2 regions of the Exiguobacterium sp. BMC-KP genome follow, and region 2 is predicted to be linked to the other one. Evidence: a T-box and tRNA genes for the amino acid it is inferred to sense, from the RefSeq annotation. Region 2 holds a T-box; the other holds one or more tRNA genes.
What was found. The T-box of region 2 lies ahead of alaS (alanine--tRNA ligase). A T-box ahead of a tRNA ligase gene usually reads a tRNA of that ligase, here a tRNA-Ala.
Positions count from the first base shown of each region.

Region 1: it encodes a tRNA-Ala, which carries the amino acid that the T-box ahead of alaS (alanine--tRNA ligase) is inferred to sense. The anticodon was not compared.

Region 1 covers NZ_LGIW01000015.1:2,149,957-2,156,191, reverse strand. Annotated here, with positions in the region: gene ADM98_RS16760 (ATP-binding cassette domain-containing protein) at 1-1,352, opposite strand, end outside; gene ADM98_RS16755 (redox-sensing transcriptional repressor Rex) at 1,520-2,179, shown strand; gene ADM98_RS16750 (twin-arginine translocase TatA/TatE family subunit) at 2,179-2,376, shown strand; gene tatC (twin-arginine translocase subunit TatC) at 2,384-3,163, shown strand; tRNA gene ADM98_RS16740 (tRNA-Ala) at 3,267-3,342, shown strand; gene ADM98_RS16735 (S8 family serine peptidase) at 3,564-6,235, shown strand, end outside.
Region 2 covers NZ_LGIW01000015.1:1,439,002-1,445,236, forward strand. Annotated here, with positions in the region: gene mltG (endolytic transglycosylase MltG) at 1-611, opposite strand, end outside; gene ADM98_RS13350 (DUF1292 domain-containing protein) at 690-983, opposite strand; gene ADM98_RS13355 (DUF1292 domain-containing protein) at 970-1,257, opposite strand; gene ruvX (Holliday junction resolvase RuvX) at 1,272-1,694, opposite strand; gene ADM98_RS13365 (IreB family regulatory phosphoprotein) at 1,691-1,960, opposite strand; gene alaS (alanine--tRNA ligase) at 1,995-4,637, opposite strand; T-box leader at 4,694-4,905, opposite strand; gene recD2 (SF1B family DNA helicase RecD2) at 4,948-6,235, opposite strand, start outside.

The DNA of each region.
Region 1 (6,235 bases), 710 kb from region 2:
TCTCCACCTGATAACTCATGGACGATTTTGAAGACGTCGTCACCGCTAAACAAGAATTGTCCAAGGACAGAACGAACTTCTTGTTCGCGCATCAGTGGCCATTCGTTCCAAATCTCATCGATGACACGATTTCGGTCATTGAGTTCTGCTTGCTCTTGATCGTAATATCCGATCGAGACGCCGGTTCCGAAACGGAAATCACCGACGAGGGGACGTAAGCGACCGACGAGGACTTTTAAGAGCGTCGACTTCCCGATTCCGTTCGGACCAACGAGTGCGAGCGATTCGCCACGTTGCAAACGGAACGTGATATCTTTTGAGACAGCTTCTTCATAACCAATCGCCAGTTGATTGACTTGCAGGACGTCGTTACCGCTTTGTTTTTCAATCGGGAAGGAGAGGACCGTACTACGCTCATCCCCATCCGGTCGATCGAGCCGATCAACTTTCTCGAGTCGTTTTCGAACGCTTTGCGCACGTTTTGTCGTCGTCGCCCGGGCGATATTTCGTTGAATGAAGTCCTGCATCTTCGCGAGCTCTTCTTGTTGCTGTTCGAACTGTTTCATTTCTTGATCGTACAATGCCGCTTTTTGTTCCAAGTACTTCGTATAGTTCCCCGTGAACTTACGACAGACATTGCGGGAGAGCTCATAGACGACATTGACGACTTGGTCGAGGAAGTACCGGTCGTGCGAGACGATCAGGACGGCACCACGATAACCACCGAGATAACTTTCGAGCCAAGCAAGCGTATCGATATCGAGGTGATTGGTCGGCTCATCGAGAATGAGGAGTTCTGGTGCTTGCAAGAGCATCTTCGCTAAAGCGAGCCGTGTCCGTTGACCACCAGATAACGTCTGGATCCGGCGTGAGTAATCGTCGGGATAAAAGCGCATTCCGTGCAAGACAGAGCGAATATTCGCTTCGAACTGATAACCACCAGCTTCTGAGAAGTCGTGCTGTGCTTGATCGTACGTCTTCAAGAGACGATCGTAAGCGACAGGGTCGTTCAAGATATGTTCCATCCCCATTTCGATTTCCATCCGGCGTAGTGTCCGTTCTTGTTCTTGTAAATGTTCAAAGACGGTCAGCATCTCGTTCCAAATCGATTCATTCGATTCAAGACCACTGTCTTGCGCGAGATAACCGATTTTGACGTCCTTGCCCTTCATGATGTCGCCCGAGTCGTGACTCAGTTCGCCAGCGATGATTTTGAGCAAGGTCGATTTTCCGGCACCGTTTCGCCCGACAAGCGCAATTCGGTCGCGTTCTTGTACTTCTAGTTTGATATTTTCTAAAATCGGCTCGACGCCGAATGATTTCGAGAGTTGGTTGACTTGTAAGAGTATCATTTCCATCCATCCTTCCACCCTTTAGTCTATCACGAACAAAAGCACGAGGTCGTGCGGAATATATTATTTGTGACTCTATGTGAAGTGGTTTACAATCAAGAAGAGTAGAAAGCTTTTTGCAAAGATTTGGGTGCCACGATGGATGTGGCCGAAGGGGGAACTGCAGGATGAATGGACCAGACACAAAAATTCCACAAGCGACAGCAAAACGGTTGCCGCTATATTATCGCTTCATCCAAAGTTTATACAATTCAGGTAAGCTCCGCGTCTCTTCTGCTGAGTTAAGCGAGGCGGTGAAGGTTGATTCAGCAACGATTCGTCGCGATTTTTCCTACTTTGGGGCACTAGGGAAAAAGGGGTATGGATATAACGTTCAACATCTTTTAACGTTTTTCCGGAAAACCTTGAATCAAGATGAGGTGACGAATGTTGCCTTAATCGGGGTCGGTCATCTCGGAACAGCGTTTGCAAATTATAACTTTTTAAAGAATAATAGTACTCGGATAGTCGTTGCGTTTGATGCGGACGAAGAGAAGGTCGGAACAACGACGCATGACGTTCCAATCTATCATGTTTCGGACATGAAAGAACAAATCGAAGCGAATCAGGTCGATGTTGCCATCTTGACGGTTCCATCGCAGTTCGCACAGTCAGTAGCGGATGAGTTAGTCGAGTATGGTGTGACAGGTATTCTGAACTTTACGCCTGCACGGTTGAACGTGCCAGCGAGCGTCCGGGTCCATCACATCGATTTATCGATCGAGTTGCAGTCGTTAGTTTATTTCATGAAGCATTATTCGCAATCAGCTGAAGGAGTGAAATCATAATGGAAAACCTTATCCCGCTCACATTAGGTATCGGACCTGCGAGCATCGGATTAATCGCAGTCGTCGCGTTGATCATCTTCGGACCGAAGAAGTTACCAGAATTCGGACGTGCTGCTGGTCAGACATTGAAAGAGTTCAAGAATGCCACGAACGGTATCATGGACGACGATAAAAAGGACGAACCGAAAGAGAAGTGATTGAATCATGACGGTTGATCAAGAGCAAAGCATGACGTCGCACCTTGACGAACTCCGGAAACGGATCGTCTGGTCGCTTATCATCGTCGTCGTCCTGTTCGCTGTCGCATTTCCGCTCGTCCGACCGCTCGTTCGTTTTCTACAAGCGGACTTAAAAGAGCTCGGCATCGGTTTGAATGCCTTCAACGTCGCCGATCCTTTAATGTTGTATTTGAATCTAGCGTTCATCATCGCGTTGATTTTAGCGTCACCGTTCTGGATGTATCAACTCTGGGCATTCGTCCGACCAGGACTTTATGACAAGGAGCAAAAAGCGACACTGACGTATATTCCAGTCATCTTCTTTCTGTTTTTGGCTGGCGTAGCCTTCTCGTATTTCTGGTTGCTGCCCTTCTTGCTTGAAGTCTCAACGGATCTCGGGAAAGAGTTAGGGATCGAACAAGTCATCGGGGTTGAAAACTACTTCAGTTTCTTGATCCGGCTGACAATGCCATTCGGTCTTCTTTTCCAATTGCCGGTCGTGACAATGTTCCTGACACGTCTTGGTCTCGTGACGCCATATTTCATGCGAAAGAATCGGAAATATGCGTATTTTGCGCTGTTCGTCGTTGCAGCATTGATTGCACCGCCGGACGTGACGTCACACTTGATGATCTCGGTTCCATTGTTCGTTCTCTATGAGATCAGCATCTTGATTTCTGCGCGAACGTACAAAAAGGTCTTGATCCTCGAGCAACAGGCAGAGCTTGAACGACAGGCGGATTTGATGCGTGAACTGAATAAATGAATCGTGAATTCCTCCGACGATTTTGGGAGGAATTCTTTTTTATGAAAGCGTTATTTTTATATTGATAAAGCAGTTAGTGATGCGTATACTAAAGATAATTCATGGGGGCTTAGCTCAGCTGGGAGAGCGTTTGGCTGGCAGCCAAAAGGTCGTCGGTTCGATCCCGATAGTCTCCACCAAATTCGTACACTTTAAACTCTTGAGGATTCAAGAGTTTTTTTGTTGCTCTCGAAATATGGAAATGAAATATAACATGACAATAAAAACAAATAATTATATAAAACAGACAAAACTGAATTGTTTATTTCCATCTATTTCATTAAACTAAATATACAGAATTTTCGTTTAACTGTTTTGTGAGTAGTACTATTATGGTTTTTCAGAAAAGGGGAAAAGAAGCATGAAGAAGAAGATTGCGCTTATGGCAGCCGTCTTGATGACGTCTTCCAACTTAGTCAGTGCTCAAGGAGCACTGTCTTCGCAAGACAAGGCAAGCGGTCAAAAACCTCAAGCCCTCTCACTAAAGAAAACAGGACAGGAGAAGGTGTATAAGCAGTCCGATAAGGTTCGTGTCGTCATCGAGATGGAGCAGAAGCCAGCCATTCAAATCGCACAGGCACAAAACAAGCGGTATAGCACATTGAGCAATGCCGAAAAAGAGTCGATTAAGGATCGTCTTGTTACCGTTCAGAAGTCAGTCAAGTCTGCCATCGCGAAACAAGCGATTCCGGTGACGTATAAAGAAAGCTTCACGACTGTTTTGAATGGATTTAGTGGAGAAGTAAAGTTCGGGGATATTCAAGATATTAAAAAGTTAGACGGGGTCAAGGATGTACATATTGCGCACGAATATGCGCGCCCGAAAGTCGATAAAGGCGCAAAACCAGACATGTTATACAGCAAAGATATGGTTAATGCAAAGGAAACATGGCAGGACTACGGCTTCAAAGGGGAAGGGACGATCGTAGCTGTCATCGATACGGGGATTGATCCGTCGCATAAAGATATGGTCTTGAGCCCGGAGACGAATGTGGATTTGACATCTTCTAAAGTCGAAAGTGCCAAAGAAACAAAAGGACTAAAGGGAAAGTATTTTACGGAAAAAGTACCGTACGGCTATAACTACGCTGATCACGATAGTGAAATCCGTGATTTAGGGGCAGGCGCATCGATGCATGGGATGCACGTTGCGGGTACGGTCGGAGCAAACGGGGATGAAGCAAACGGTGGTATCAAGGGGGTTGCTCCTGAGACACAATTGCTAGCAATGAAGGTATTCGGAAACGACCCAGGAATGCCATCTACATTTAGCGATATCTACATCAAAGCAATCGATGATGCGATTGCCCTCGGTGCGGATGTCATCAACATGAGTCTCGGATCGACGGCATCGTTCGTCAATGCGGATGATCCGGAACAACGCGCAATCGTCAACGCGATGAACAACGGGATTTTATGCGCGATCTCTGCCGGGAACTCGGCATTTACAGGACATGGTGCAGGCAATCCGTATACAGCGAATCCTGACATCGGTGTCGTAGGATCTCCAGGGCTGATCAGCCAAGCGTTACAAGTCGCATCGCTAGAGAATACGAAATTGACGCTTGAAGGCATGGCACTGACGATCGACGGACAGGATGCTGGTTACTTGGCGTATCAAAAGCAGGACTCGCCGAATCCGATTAAGGTGTTCAACAAGGAGAAGCAAGACGTCATCTATGTCGGTGATGGTCAAGCATCGAACTACGAAGGAAAAGATGTCAAAGGCAAAGTCGTCTTTGTCGTGCGTAATGGCAGCTTTAACTACGGCATGATCCAAGCAGAAGCGGAGAAGCAAGGGGCAGCTGGGGTCATCGTTCGTGGACGAGTTGATCACGGGGATTATGTCAGTATGGCACTCAACAATCCGACGATTCCGATGGTGACGCTCAGTATCGCGGACGGGAACGATCTTGAAGCAAAAGCAAAAGCAGGGAAAGCGATTGCTGTGACGTTCGATGGAAAAGCAGTCTCAGCAGATAACCCAGTAGCGGGCGAGATGTCTGATTTCACGTCATGGGGTGTGACACCGAACCTTGATTTCAAGCCAGAAATCACGGCACCAGGTGGGAAAATCTACTCGACACTTAACGATAACGAGTATGGTGTCATGAGTGGTACTTCGATGGCAGCACCGCACGTCGCAGGAGGAACAGCACTCGTCATGCAGCGAATCGCAAAAGACTTTAAGGTCAATGGCGCGACACGCGTGAAATTAGCGAAGAATATTCTCATGAACACATCACGTCCACAGCTTGATAAAGGGCAATATAACGCTGAAGCAAAAACAGGTAGTTTCTATTCGCCACGTCGCGAAGGCGCTGGTTTAATGGATCTTCATGCTGCGATGAAAACACCAGTCGTCGTCACGGAAACGAAATCAGGTGAAGGAAAGGCTGCACTCAAAGAAGTCGGTGAGAAATTCACGTTTACGCTTGATTTGAAAAACTACAGTAGCGAAAAAGTGACGTATCAATTAGCCGGTACGGTTCAATCGGATCTCGGTGCAGAAGGAACAAACTTCCTTGAAGCAAACGGTATTTTCAAGAAAAATTCAGTGGATGCAGTCGATCCGAATAAAGGAACATTCCCAATCTCATTCGTAGTCGGTTCGAAGAAAGCAAGTTCTGTCTCCATCAATCCTAAGAGCTCAACGAAAGTAAGCGTATCGGTCGATTTGAAAGATACAGTCGATTGGGCAAACGGTCTTCCACTTGAGCAAGTCTTTGAAAATGGGTACTTCGTTGAAGGTTTCGTTCGCTTGATCGATACGAAGAGTAAAAATCCAGAATTGACGGTTCCATACGTCGGATTCAAAGGAAAATGGGATCAAGCACCAATCGTCGATGCGCCGCGTTATGACGAAGAGAAAACATTCTACGGATTAACCGGGCTAGCGACAGAAGTAAAAGATGATTTCGAGTTTCTCGGAACGAATACAGCAGGAAAAGTCGTTGAAAACAAGGTAGCGTTCTCGCCGAACAATGATGGAAGCGTGGATGAAGCGTTCCCAGTTCTCTCGTTCCTGCGTAA
Region 2 (6,235 bases):
AACTCATACGTTGCTGGGAAGAGATAGCCTTCAAGTGCATATAAGACACCATCTTTCTTCACTTCGTCCGTCAACATCGGATATTTTTCAATCATTCCATCGATGAACGTCGCATCTGTCAATTCTTTTCGAACTGTCTCTTCTTTGAATTTTGTTGCTTTCGCAATCAAAGCGATTTGACGATCCATCGTGATACCTTCTGGTAACGTGATTTTCACATCCGCTGCCTTCATGACCGTTCCCGTCTTCAATTCATTGATGATTTCATCCGGAGACATGGCTTGTGACAGGGTATACGTACCCGCCTGGAATGACGATTCATTCTTATAACGGACGTAATAACGGAAAATTGTCTCGTTCGCAATCAAGTCTTTTTCCTTTAGTAGAGAAGCAATCGTACTCGTTCCTGCTCCTAAAGGAACTTCGACTTTGACGGATTTCGTCGCTTCTTCATCGACCGGTTCAAGCGCATTTTTCAAAAAGACATAGACGACCGCACTGGCAACTAGAAAAATCGTCAACAATACAGAAAGGATGATCAGCGTAATCCGGCGTGATGTCCGGCGTCGCCTTTTTTCGATTTCGGCATTTTGCTTCCATTCGTTTTCCATCGGTTCCTCCTTCTTCTCTTAAAACAAGGTGACATCGTAAGAGAAAGTCTCTTACGATGTCACCTGTCATGAGTCGGGTTAGTCTAACTGATCTTCAAGCGTGTTAAAGACTTCTTCGATTTCATCCCAAGTCTCTGTATCATCTTCATCGATTGGTACGAGATTGAAGTCGTTGTCTCCATCACCGTATTCATCGAGTTCGTAAACAAAGATATCGACTTCTTCTGCTTCGTCATAATCTGCTCCGATTGGCTCGAGGAAGATGTACGTCTTGCTCGAACGTGGGCTTTCATAACGTAGACGTTCTGCGAATTCGAAATCATTTCCTTCGCCGTCCGGAATTACGTAACGTGTTGGTTCATTCTGTTGCATCAGTGATCCGCTCCTTTAACGCAAGCTCGAGTTCATCCCAAGTTTGCTCATCATTTTCATCAATCAGGCTCAATTCAAAATCATCTTCGCCTTCTCCATATTCATCGATCTCACAGATGATCAAATCATCTGCTCCTTCGTCAGGGTTACCGATCATTTCAAGAAACAGATAGGTTTTTCCTGTACGTTCACTCGAGTAACGGTACCATTCTTCGAAAAGATGTTCCCCGCCCTCTTCATCTGGAAAGAGATACTGACGTTTTTCTTCAGCCATCGGTTTCTCCCCCTTCATCGGTTCGTCCGATCCAAATACGATTGCAGGATCATGACAGCAGCCATCTTATCGATGACTTGTTTGCGTTTCTTACGACTAACATCGGCATCGATCAGCATCCGTTCTGCTTGCATCGTCGTCAAACGTTCATCCATGAAGACGACCTCAAGTCCAGTATGCTGTTCGATTTCCTTCGCAAAGGCTTGACTCGCCTCTGCACGAGGACCGATGGAACCGTTCATGTTTTTCGGAAGACCAATGACTAAGATTTCGACATTGTATGTCTTCATGATGACATCGAGCCGTTTGAAGGCTTCTGGATAATCGGGTTCCGTCCACTTGACCGTCTCGACGCCTTGTGCCGTCCAGCCCATCAAGTCACTGACCGCTACTCCAATCGTCTTCGAACCGACATCTAGTCCCATTGCACGTTTCATTTTGAATTTCCACTCTCCGCCAAATAAGATTTCACGAGTTCTTCGAGCAATTCGTCGCGTTCAATCTTACGAATTAAGTTACGTGCGTCATTATGACGAGGAATGTAAGCAGGATCTCCAGATAGGAGATAGCCGACGATTTGGTTGATCGGATGATATCCTTTTTCTTCTAAAGCATGATAGACCGTCAACAACACATCACGTGTCGCTGCCTTGTTATCGTCTTCTGGAAAGTTAAATTTCATCGTTTGATCCATCTGACTCACGTTCATCACCTCTTTCATATACACTACGTTTCTATTATGCCAGTGATTGCACGTATTGTGAAGCGTACGCGAGTGCTTCTTCTAATTTCGACGCATCTTTTCCGCCAGCTTGAGCCATGTCAGGGCGACCGCCACCACCACCGCCACAGCGTGTTGCGACTTCCTTGATCAATTTACCAGCATGGTATCCTTGGTCAATTAAATCTTTTGAGACGCTTGCGACGAGATTGACTTTCTCACCTTGCGCACTACCGAGTACGATGATTGCTGAGCCGATCGAGCTCTTTAACTCATCCATCATGCCACGAAGTGCATCCATGTCTGAGACATCGACACGTTTTGCAAGGACACGTACACCGTTGATTTCTTCGACATCATCCTTAAGCGAAGCTGCTTCGATGTTTGCAAGTTTTGCTTGCAACGATTCGTTTGCTCGTTCTGTCTCACGGAGCTGTTGTTGCAACGCTTCGATACGGACAGGAACTTCTGTCGTCTTCGTCTTTAGAACAGACGCTGCTTGCTCAAGTGTTTCTAAGTGCTGATTCATGACACGATATGCGCCTGCACCCGTTACGGCTTCGATTCGGCGTGTACCTGCTCCGATACCAGACTCTGAAACGATCTTGAACAAGCCGATTTCTGCTGTGTTCCCGACGTGGATCCCGCCACACAATTCAATCGAGTATGTGCCCGCTGAGACAACACGAACTGTTTCACCGTACTTCTCACCGAACAATGCCATTGCACCTTTTGCTTTTGCATCAGCAATGTTCATCTCTTCGATATCGACCGGTAGAGATGCCCAGATCGCTTGGTTAACGTCTTGTTCGATTTTCGTCAATTCTTCTTGTGTCACGGCACCAAAGTGTGAGAAGTCAAAACGAAGACGTTCTGGAGAAACGAGTGATCCCGCTTGGTTGACGTGTGTGCCGAGCGTATCTTTTAATGCTTTATGAAGCAAGTGTGTTGCCGTATGGTTTTTCGTGACCGCTTTACGTTCTGCTGCTTCGACGTTTGCAACGACGTCTGCTGCTTCAGTTGCAATCCCTGTACGGACGATGACTGTGTGCAAGTTTTGACCGTTCGGTGCTTTTTGAACATCTTTGACATCAAGAACGAAGTCTTTGCCTTCGATTGTTCCTGTATCTGCGACTTCACCACCACTTTCAGCATAGAACGGTGTGATGTCGAGAATAACTTGTGCTTCTTCACCAGCAGCCACTTCTGTGACTCGTTCTCCATCATGCAACAATGCGATGATTTTTGCATCCGCCTTAAGGTCGGTATAGCCGACGAACGTACTTTTATCTTTTAGCGTCGAGAGGACTTCCGATTGCTGTTGCATCGAACCACTCTCTTCACGCGCTGCACGCGCACGCTGGCGTTGTGCATCCATCGCTTGTTTGAAGCCTTCTTCATCAACAGACATTTGATGATCTTCAGCATACTCGACCGTCAATTCAAGTGGGAAACCGTATGTGTCATAAAGACGGAACGCATCTTCACCACTGATGACATGCTCACCGTTTGCTTTAGAATTCTGAGCCACTGTGTTCAAGATTGCAAGACCGTCATGAAGTGTCTCGTGGAAACGCTCTTCTTCATTTTTGATGACACGTTTGATGAAGTCTGCTTTTTCTGGAACTTGTGGGTAGAAGTCGACCATGACATTACCGACCGTATCGACGAGTTCATACATGAACGGACGCTCGATGCCAAGCATCTTCGCATAACGAACTGCACGGCGCAATAAACGACGAAGGACATATCCGCGACCTTCATTCGAAGGAAGCGCACCGTCACCGATTGCGAATGAAACCGTACGGATGTGGTCTGCGATGACTTTGAACGCTACATCGAGTTTCGAGTCGTCACGGTAGATTTTGCCGCTAATCTCTTCTGTTTTATGGATGATTGGCATGAACAGATCCGTATCGAAGTTCGTTGGGACATCCTGCATGACACATGCCATCCGTTCGAGTCCCATTCCTGTATCGATGTTTTTACGTGGAAGCTCCGTGTAGTTGCCGTGTCCATCGTGGTTGTATTGACTGAAGACGATATTCCAGATCTCAAGATAACGTTCGTTTTCACCACCTGGGTAAAGTTCTGAATCGTTCGGATCATCTCCGAAAGCTGGTCCACGGTCGAAGAAGATTTCCGTATTCGGACCGGATGGACCTTCACCGATTTCCCAGAAGTTATCTTCTAGTGGAATGATTCGTTCAGCTGGTACGCCGAGTTCTAACCAGATTTGACGTGCTGCGTCATCTTCCGGGTGAATCGTGACCGAGAGACGTTCCGGATCAAGACCGTACCAGTCATCGCTCGTTAAGAGTTCCCAGCCCCATTTGATGGCATCTTCGCGGAAGTAATCACCGACGGAGAAGTTCCCGAGCATCTCAAAGAATGTATGGTGACGTGCTGTTTTCCCGACGTTTTCGATATCGTTCGTCCGGATTGATTTTTGTGCGTTGACGATACGTGGATTGTCAGGAATGACGCGACCATCAAAATATTTTTTGAGTGTCGCAACACCTGAGTTGATCCACAAGAGTGATGGATCTTCGACCGGTACGAGTGAAGCACTCGGTTCGATCGCATGTCCTTTACTCTGGAAGAAATCGAGATACATCTGACGGATTTGTGCACCCGTTAATGGTTTTAATGCTTTCATGAAAAGTTACCCCCATTGTTTTATTTGGACGCAAAAAAGCGATGCTTTCATCCCTGAAAAGGGACGAAAGCATCGCTTCCGTGGTACCACCCTCGTTCGTAAGCAACGACATTGCTTACCTCGAACATCTGATAACGGGGATGACCCGCAGGTGTTTACACCCGACTCCGGAAGGAGCTTCAAAGGAACTCGAGAAAGTGATTGCAGCAGGCTCACTTCTCTCTGGACTCGAGTTTTCCTTTTACTTATCTTCCATCAACGTGTTACGTCCATTCATCTACCGTGATTATTACCTATCGAACAGCATCCGTCAAGTCTTTGTCACGCCACCAAGTCGTTCAATCAATCGTGTTCGGCGACGTGGTTCCTCTTCTTGTGACGCTTTATGGAACGCACGCGGATCACCAAACAACAGGAGACTCGACTTTGCCCGAGTGACCGCCGTATAAATTAAATTTCGGGAATGTTTGAACGCTCCTGTGAAATAGACCGGCATTAAGACGATTGGAAACTCAGACCCTTGCGCCTTATGGATCGTGATGGCATAGGCATGTGTGAATTGATCCCAGTCACTCCGGTTATACTCGACTTCCGTTTGATCGAAACGGGCGATGATTTTATCAACTTTATCGACATTTTCTTTGGCGAAAAAGATATTAACGATTTCCCCAATATCCCCGTTATAGACGTTTTCTTCCGCATTGTTGACGAGTTGGAGAATTTTATCTCCAGTCCGATAAATCCGCGTACCTTGTTTGACTTCGCGTTTTTTCGGCTCTTCTGGGTTATAGACACGTTGTAAGGCGACATTTAATTCGTCAATCCCGACCTGACCACGATAGGTCGGCGCGAGGACCTGAACATCGAATTTCGAATAGCCTTTCGCAAGCGCTTTTTCCGCAAAGGCAGAAATGCCGCGTAACGTCTCTTGCGGTGAAGCTGTATAGAATCGGCGATCCGCGAGTGGTGCTAGTAAATCAGAAGACGTCGTCCGATTCTTCAAATCGTGAGCGAGTCGTAATATCGAGGAATCTTCCGCTTGACGATGGACGACGTTCAAGCGAACGACCGGAATTCCTTCCGTATCCATCAAGTCAGCGAGGACTTGTCCCGGACCAACGGACGGTAACTGATCGCGGTCACCGACGAACAGGATTTTCATTCCGTTCGGTACGGCACGGAGCAAACTCGATAACAGATAGATATCAATCATCGACGACTCATCGATGATCAGTACCTTTCCTGTAATCGGCTGATCCTCATTCAATTGAAAGTTCGTTCCGTCATACTTCAAGAGGCGATGAATCGTCATCGCTGGTACGTCCGTTGCTTCCGACAGCCGTTTTGCGGCGCGTCCGGTCGGCGCAACGAGAACATACGGATAAACATCACCTGTCTTGACGCGGCTCTTCTCAAGCGGCCAGTCATGGATTTCCTGCAGTGCATGTAAAATTCCTTTAATGACGGTCGTCTTACCCGTACCCGGTCCACCGGTTAGCACCATCAGCGGTGCTTTGACCGCTAACTCGATTGCTTCCCGCTGTTGTGCTGCATATTCCATCCCGAACTGTTCTTCGAGATGACCAATCGCTTCAAGG